DNA from 3 places in the Mesorhizobium sp. 10J20-29 genome. Region 1 is predicted to be linked to each of the others. Evidence: predicted binding sites of a transcription regulator. Region 1 holds the regulator's gene; each other region holds the start of a gene.
The links. The regulator LexA, encoded in region 1, represses DNA repair genes until DNA is damaged. The targets are predictions, from matches to a motif close to TGTTCNNNNTGTGTTCNG.
Positions count from the first base shown of each region.

Region 2: the regulator LexA is predicted to act here: its motif matches at 1,370-1,387, upstream of ACT2BZ_RS14205 (cytoplasmic protein).
Region 3: the regulator LexA is predicted to act here: its motif matches at 657-674, upstream of ACT2BZ_RS13435 (PA0069 family radical SAM protein).

Region 1 covers NZ_CP199156.1:4,075,493-4,077,757, reverse strand. The annotation lists gene ACT2BZ_RS19530 (ComEC/Rec2 family competence protein) at 1-547, shown strand, start outside; gene lexA (transcriptional repressor LexA) at 541-1,257, opposite strand; gene ACT2BZ_RS19520 (molybdopterin molybdotransferase MoeA) at 1,366-2,265, opposite strand, start outside.
Region 2 covers NZ_CP199156.1:2,980,382-2,982,646, forward strand. The annotation lists gene mnhG (monovalent cation/H(+) antiporter subunit G) at 1-172, shown strand, start outside; gene ACT2BZ_RS14200 (MucR family transcriptional regulator) at 445-873, shown strand; gene ACT2BZ_RS14205 (cytoplasmic protein) at 884-1,234, opposite strand; gene ACT2BZ_RS14210 (IS1595 family transposase) at 1,484-2,265, shown strand, end outside.
Region 3 covers NZ_CP199156.1:2,812,022-2,814,286, reverse strand. The annotation lists gene ACT2BZ_RS13440 (glycosyltransferase) at 78-587, opposite strand; gene ACT2BZ_RS13435 (PA0069 family radical SAM protein) at 749-1,903, shown strand; gene ACT2BZ_RS13430 (ribonuclease HII) at 2,049-2,265, shown strand, end outside.

The DNA.
Region 1 (2,265 bases):
CGCCATGCTGGCGGGCGCCATCGTCGGACCGGTTGTTGCGAAGGATGCGCCGGCAAGCGTTGCCGGGCTGGTCGAACAGCTTGCCGGACAGCCGAATGGGACGCAGGGTTTCGTGTGCAGCGAAAGGGCATGCGCGGCACGACACGCGTCTGGCGCCATAATCGTGCATGCGAAGGACCCGTCCGGCGCCTCGGAAGCCTGCGGGTTGGCGCGTGTCGTGGTGATCGACGACGCGACGGTGCGGGATCCCTGCCGCAGCAGCGATGTCCTTGTTGTCGGCAAGCGCGATCTGGCGCAGTTGGGCAGCGCGGCGGTGACGTTCGGGTCCAGGGCAGACGGCAACGAAGCGTCGAACAGCGAAGCCGCAACCGGGGAGAATTTTGCGCCGACCGTGGAGATTGAATTCGCGATCAAGCGACCTTACCGCCCCTGGCATGTGCAACGACGCTATTCGCGCGAGGCGAGGGGACTGGCGCCTTACAGCCGGACCAGGCCGGCGGCGGCAGAAGGCGCGTCAGCCGACAGCCGGAACGATCCGGATCAGTAGCGTCGGATCAGGCCGACAAGCTTGCCCTGCACGCGGACCCGGTCCGGACCGAAGATGCGCGTCTCGTAGGCCGGGTTGGCGGCCTCCAGCGCAATCGAGGCGCCCTTGCGGCGGAACCGCTTGAGCGTCGCTTCCTCGTCGTCGACCAGCGCCACGATGATCTCACCCGGATTGGCGGTGTCGGCGTTGCGGATGATGACCGTGTCGCCGTCGAAGATGCCGGCCTCGATCATCGAATCGCCGCGCACCTCGAGTGCGTAGTGACTGCCGCCCGAAATCATCTCCGGCGGGACCATGATCGCGTGAGTCTGGTGCTGGATGGCGTCGATCGGCACGCCGGCCGCGATGCGGCCCATCACTGGGACGGAAACGCCAGCGGAGGAATCGTCGTCGTTGCTGGCCGAACGATCGCGCGCGTCGGGCTTCGGCTTGCCGAGGCTGCCCTGGATGACGCTTGGCGAGAACTTGCGCGCCGCATTCAGGCCAGGCGCGATGGAATCGGGCAGGCGAAGCACTTCAAGCGCGCGGGCGCGGTTGGGCAGGCGGCGGATGAAGCCGCGCTCTTCGAGAGCGGTGATGAGGCGATGGATCCCCGACTTCGACGCCAGATCAAGAGCATCCTTCATCTCGTCGAAGGAGGGAGGGATGCCGGCTTCCTTCAACCGCTCATGGATGAAGAGAAGAAGATCGTGTTGCTTGCGCGTCAGCATTCGCATGTCCCCCGGGAATCAAAACCCAAACAAAACCAGAACAAACACTATCTGTTCCAGTTGTGTTCCGCAACCGTTTAAATTTTAATGAATCTGTTGATGGTTTGTTCAGCGTAACGGGATGATGCGGCAGGGGTCGCCGGCTCGGGCTGGCGGGGCGAAGGGCGCGCGGATCAACAGGCAATCGGCGTCGGCGAGAACCTTCAGCATCGCAGAATCCTGGGCTGCGAAAGGCGTGACGGCGATTGCCGTGGCGCTCCGCTCCATGCTTGCTCGCACATAATCCTGGCGCAGGTCGTTGGCCGGCATGTCGACGGCCAACGTTGCTGCCACCGTGTCGTCGAGCACCGGCCGGCCGCCGAGGCGCAAAAGCAGGGGCTTGAGGAACAGGTGCGAGCAGACGAGACTTGCGACCGGATTGCCGGGCAGGCCAAGGCAGCGCGTGCTGCCCAGCAGCCCGTACATGAGCGGCTTGCCCGGCCGCATGGCGATCTTCCAGAAGCCGAGTTCCATGCCGAGGCCAACCAGTACGCGATGCACGAGATCATGGTCGCCGACGGACGCGCCGCCGAGCGTCACGACGACATCGGCGCCGGCGGCAATCGCCCTGGCGACCGTCGCCTCGATCAGGTCGAGGCGGTCGGGCACGATGCCGAGGTCGAGAACGTCGGCGCCGGCCTGGCGGGCAATGGCGCCGACGCCAAAGGAATTGGAGGCGATGATCTGGTCCGGCCCGGTCGTGCTGCCAGGCGGCAGGAGTTCGTCGCCGGTTGCAATCAGCGCGACGAGCGGGCGCCGGACAACCGGAACGGCGGCATGATTGGCGGAAGCCGCGAGCGATAATGCCGCGGGATCGAGAAGACGCCCTTGCGCGAGAAGGGGCGCGTCCTCGGAGAAATCCATGCCGACGGGGCGTATGTGCCGGCCACGCGCCACGCTCTCGAGCACCTCAACGGTGTCGTCGCCCGATGTGCGGACATTTTCCTGGATGGCGATGGTGTCGGCGCC
Region 2 (2,265 bases), 1.1 Mb from region 1:
CATCCTGTTTTTCTTGCTGACGGTCCCGATTTCCTCGCACCTGCTGGCCAAGGCCGCTCATGGCGCGGGATACAACTTGTGGGAACACTCGAAGCGCGACGACCTGACGATAGCCGAAGAAAAGGCGCGCCGCGCGAAGCCCGCTGCGGGCACGAAAACGCCCGACAACTAGCTGAAGATACCCCCGCGTAATCGCTTGGCATTTGTGACGTACAAACACTTGATAGATGCAATCAGCGGGAAGACTGATCCGGTATATATACTCCTGCGTACAAATTTTGCTGTAGAAAAAGTCGCTATAGCGAATTGACTTACTTCTGCCCTGGCTTCATTGATATATAGCGACACGAATCGCAGGTGAATTCCTGTGAAAAAAATCGTGCGTTGCCCCGTTCGAGAACAATGGGGCGATCAAATTGAAACTTAGTTGGGGCATGAAAAAAAATGGAAACATCGGAAGCACCTGCCAAGAACAGCGAGATGCTGATCGAGCTGACGGCAGACGTCGTGGCAGCCTATGTCAGCAACAATCCGGTTCCGGCCGGAGACCTTCCTAATCTGATCGCCGAGATTCACGCTGCTCTCGGGCGTGTGGGCGGCGCAGCCGAGGCACCGCCGGCCGACAAGCAGAAGCCTGCGGTAAACCCGAAGCGCTCGGTGCATGACGAGTACATCGTCTGCCTCGAGGACGGAAAGCGCTTCAAGTCTCTCAAGCGCCACCTGATGACGCATTACGGCCTGACGCCCGATCAGTATCGCGAGAAGTGGGGCCTCGACGCAAACTATCCGATGGTTGCACCGACTTATGCCGCGGCTCGTTCGCAACTGGCCAAGAAGATGGGCCTCGGGCGCAAGCGCAAGGCGGCAAAATAGGCATCACTGCCTAACCGGATCTGCAGCGGCGCCTCCTGGCGCCGTTGCCATTTTCACGGCCCCGTTTCGACGGTTTCCCGGGCCCGGCGGTGCCGCGCAGCGTGTCGAGGGCCTGCTTCAGGGCGATGTGCCGGTTGAGGTCGTAGCTCCAGTGCCGGCGCATGCCGCGCTGGCGCTCCCGCTCGACGGCCCGTTCCAGCCGCAGGACGATCTGGGCGCGCAGGTCGGGCGGCGCGGCAAGCGCTGCGGCCATGTCGAAGTGGCAGGCGATCTGCAGCGCCGCCATCTGACGCGCCATCGTCGCTTCGGCCCGCTTGCCTTCCAGGAATTCGGTCACCTGTCGCCCAAGGCCGTTCGTCATGCGTTTCTTGTCCGTGTGCATGGCCGGACTATGCGGTCGGCGGCTCCGGCGTGGACAAGTTCACGCGCGGCCACGAATTGTTCCGCCAACAACCTTAAGGAAAACAGGAGTTTGGGTTGCTTCCGCAACGCCGAGCGTTCTTTCTTTGTTCACAGTTGGCCCTGGCCCGGATATAAGAACTTATTCCGCATATTATACTTGACGTACCCAAACGGATGGTTTAGGTTGATTCCATAAGGAGTTAGACCGATGTCCGTGCTTTCAGACCGCCACTTTCACGACGAAGCCGCCGCCTACCGGTTTGTAGAGGCCAGGATTTGGCCGAACGGCCCGGTATGCCCGCATTGCGGCTGCATGGACCGTATCAGCGCCATGAAGGGCAAGAGCACCCGCATCGGCGCCTACAAGTGCTACGATTGCCGAAAGCCCTTCACCGTGAAGATCGGCACCATCTTTGAGGCCAGCCACGTCAAAATGAACCTGTGGCTACAGGCGATTTTCCTTATGGCTTCGTCCAAGAAGGGCATTTCGAGCAACCAGCTTCACCGCACCCTTGGCGTGACCCTGAAAACCGCATGGTTCATGTCTCACCGTATTCGTGAGGCAATGCGCGACGGCAACCTTGGCCCGCTCGGTGGCGAGGGTCAGGTTGTCGAGGCCGACGAAACCTATTTCGGTTCGAAGGCTGAAAGGCGCACCACCAAGACCAGCGGCGAACCCTTCACCAAGAAGGGCCGTTCGGGTCCGTCGAACAAGCGCGCCGTGCTTGGCCTTATAGAGCGCGGCGGTTCGGTGCGCACCTTCCATGTCGCACAGGCCACCAAGATCAATGTTGCCGAACTGGTGACCGACAACGTTGCCCGCGAAAGCACCCTCTATACCGACGAAAGCCGTCTCTACACCGGCATGGCCGATCACTTCACCGCTCATGAGTCGGTGCGTCATTCGGCCAAGGAGTATGTTCGGGGTGTGGTTCATTCCAACACCATCGAAAGCTACTTCTCGATCTTCAAGCGCGGTATGCGCGGCAC
Region 3 (2,265 bases), 1.3 Mb from region 1:
AAACTCACGCCAAGAATAGCTGGCCGCAGCGATGCGTTCCGCCGCAAGTGCCGGAAGACTTAACGAAAGCCTAAGGGTCAGGCCTTGCGGCTCGGCGCGACACGGATTTCCGACGCCAGGCGACGCGAGGCGAGGCCGCGCGCCAGGGCCTCGGCGCTGGCCGCCCTGCGAACCAGGGCAGAAGCCTGGCTCTTGGTGATGACCAGCCCGTCCGACAGCGCGCGGTTGCCGGAGAACACCCGCGACAGGAAGGGCGCGCGGCCGATCTTGGAGCGCGAGAAGCGGGCCGGCATCTTTTGCAGTGCGGTATGGGCGACGACACCCTCCATCCAGCCCTCGACAAGACGCGCACCAGGCTCCACAAGCAGCAGCCAGTCGCCCTTGGCCTGGCGCACACCTGCCGCGATGCCGCCGCTGATGTAGCTGCAGCCGGCATGGTCGGCGACCTTGCCGGTCTGGTCGGTCGATCCGTTGTCGCAGACGATCACTTCACGCACCACGCCTTCGATAGCGCCGCTGATCAGCGACGCCAGCGTCTGGGCCAATCCGTCCTCGTCGTTCCGGGTCTCGATCAACACGCTAAGCATGCACGCCGAATAGCCGAAACTGCCGCGCAGCGCCAGTTGCCGGGTCCGCATTCGCCGTCTGCATCACAAAGTTCTTGCTTTGTTCTCTTTCTCAAAATAGGAATAGTTTCATGAAAACGCCGATTCGCAGGCCCGCCGAGATGCCTTGGGAGAGAGCCAGGATGGAACAGATCACACGCGCAGACATTGCAGCTTTCGGAGCCGGAAGGGCCGAGATGGCTAATGCGATGATCGAGCAGAGCGGAATCAGGGTGCGACCCGAGCGCAATCGCGGTCGCGCCGCAGGCATCAACCCGAGCGGCCGCTTCGAGCCGGTAAGCCGCGACGTGTTCGACGACGGCTGGAATTCCTTCGAGGACCTGCCGCCCTTCAAGACCGACGTGCAGGTCGAGAAGCCGCGCACCATCATCACCCGCAACGAATCGCCGGACATTTCCTTCGATCGTTCGATCAACCCCTATCGCGGATGCGAGCATGGCTGTGTCTATTGCTTTGCCCGCCCGACACACAGCTACATGGGCCTGTCGGCCGGTGTGGATTTCGAATCGAAGCTGTTCGCCAAGCCGGATGCCGCGAAGCTGCTCGACAAGGAGCTCTCCAAGGAAGGCTACCAGCCGCGCACCATCGCCATCGGTACCAACACCGATCCCTACCAGCCGGTGGAGAAGCGCTGGCGCATCATGCGCGAGATCCTCGAGGTGCTCGAGGCGCGCAACCATCCGGTCGGCATCGTTACAAAATCCGCGCTGGTGACGCGCGACATCGACATCCTGGCGCGCATGGCCGAGAAGGGCCTCGCCAAGGTGGCGCTGTCAGTTACGACACTCGACCGCAAGCTGGCCCGCACGATGGAGCCGCGCGCTGCGACCCCGACCAGGCGCCTGGAGACGATCCGCGAGCTCAGCGACGCCGGAATCCCGACCTCGGTCATGGTGGCGCCGATCATTCCGGGCCTGACCGACCCGGAGATCGAGCGCATTCTCGACGCTGCACGCGCCGCCGGCGCGCTCGACGCGGGATACGTCATACTGCGCCTGCCGCTTGAGGTCAGCCCGATCTTCAAGGACTGGCTGCTGCGTCACTACCCCGACCGCTACCGGCACGTGATGTCGCTGGTGCGCTCGATGCGTGACGGCAAGGATTACGACGCCGAATGGGGCAAGCGCATGAAGGGCAGCGGGCCCTATGCCTGGCAGATCGGCCGTCGCTTCGAGATCGCAGCCCGCAGGCTCGGGCTCAACGCGCGCAAGACGCCGCTGCGGACCGACCTGTTCGTGCAGGCCAAGAAGGGCGCCGAGCAGCTGATGCTGCTCTAGCACACACACGGAACGCCAGCGTTCCGCCCCATCCGTCCGGCCGCTCCCCCCGGCTGCCCGACGGCGCCTCCCCGACCCGCCAGCCCCCCTCGCCGGCCGGGAAGGCCTTGCGGAGAATCGGGACCGATGCGAGCATCGCCGCACCATGGCTCGCACGCGTCCTGATTCTCCGCCCCTCATTGCCTTTGTCGACAAGCCCGACTTCACCTTCGAGCTGAAGGCGATCGCCGCCGGCAGCTGGCCGGTCGCGGGGCTCGACGAGGCCGGCCGCGGACCGCTCGCCGGCCCCGTGGTTGCGGCGGCCGTGGTGCTCGACCCGGAGCGCATCCCGGAAGGTCTCGACGATTCCAAGCGGCTTACCG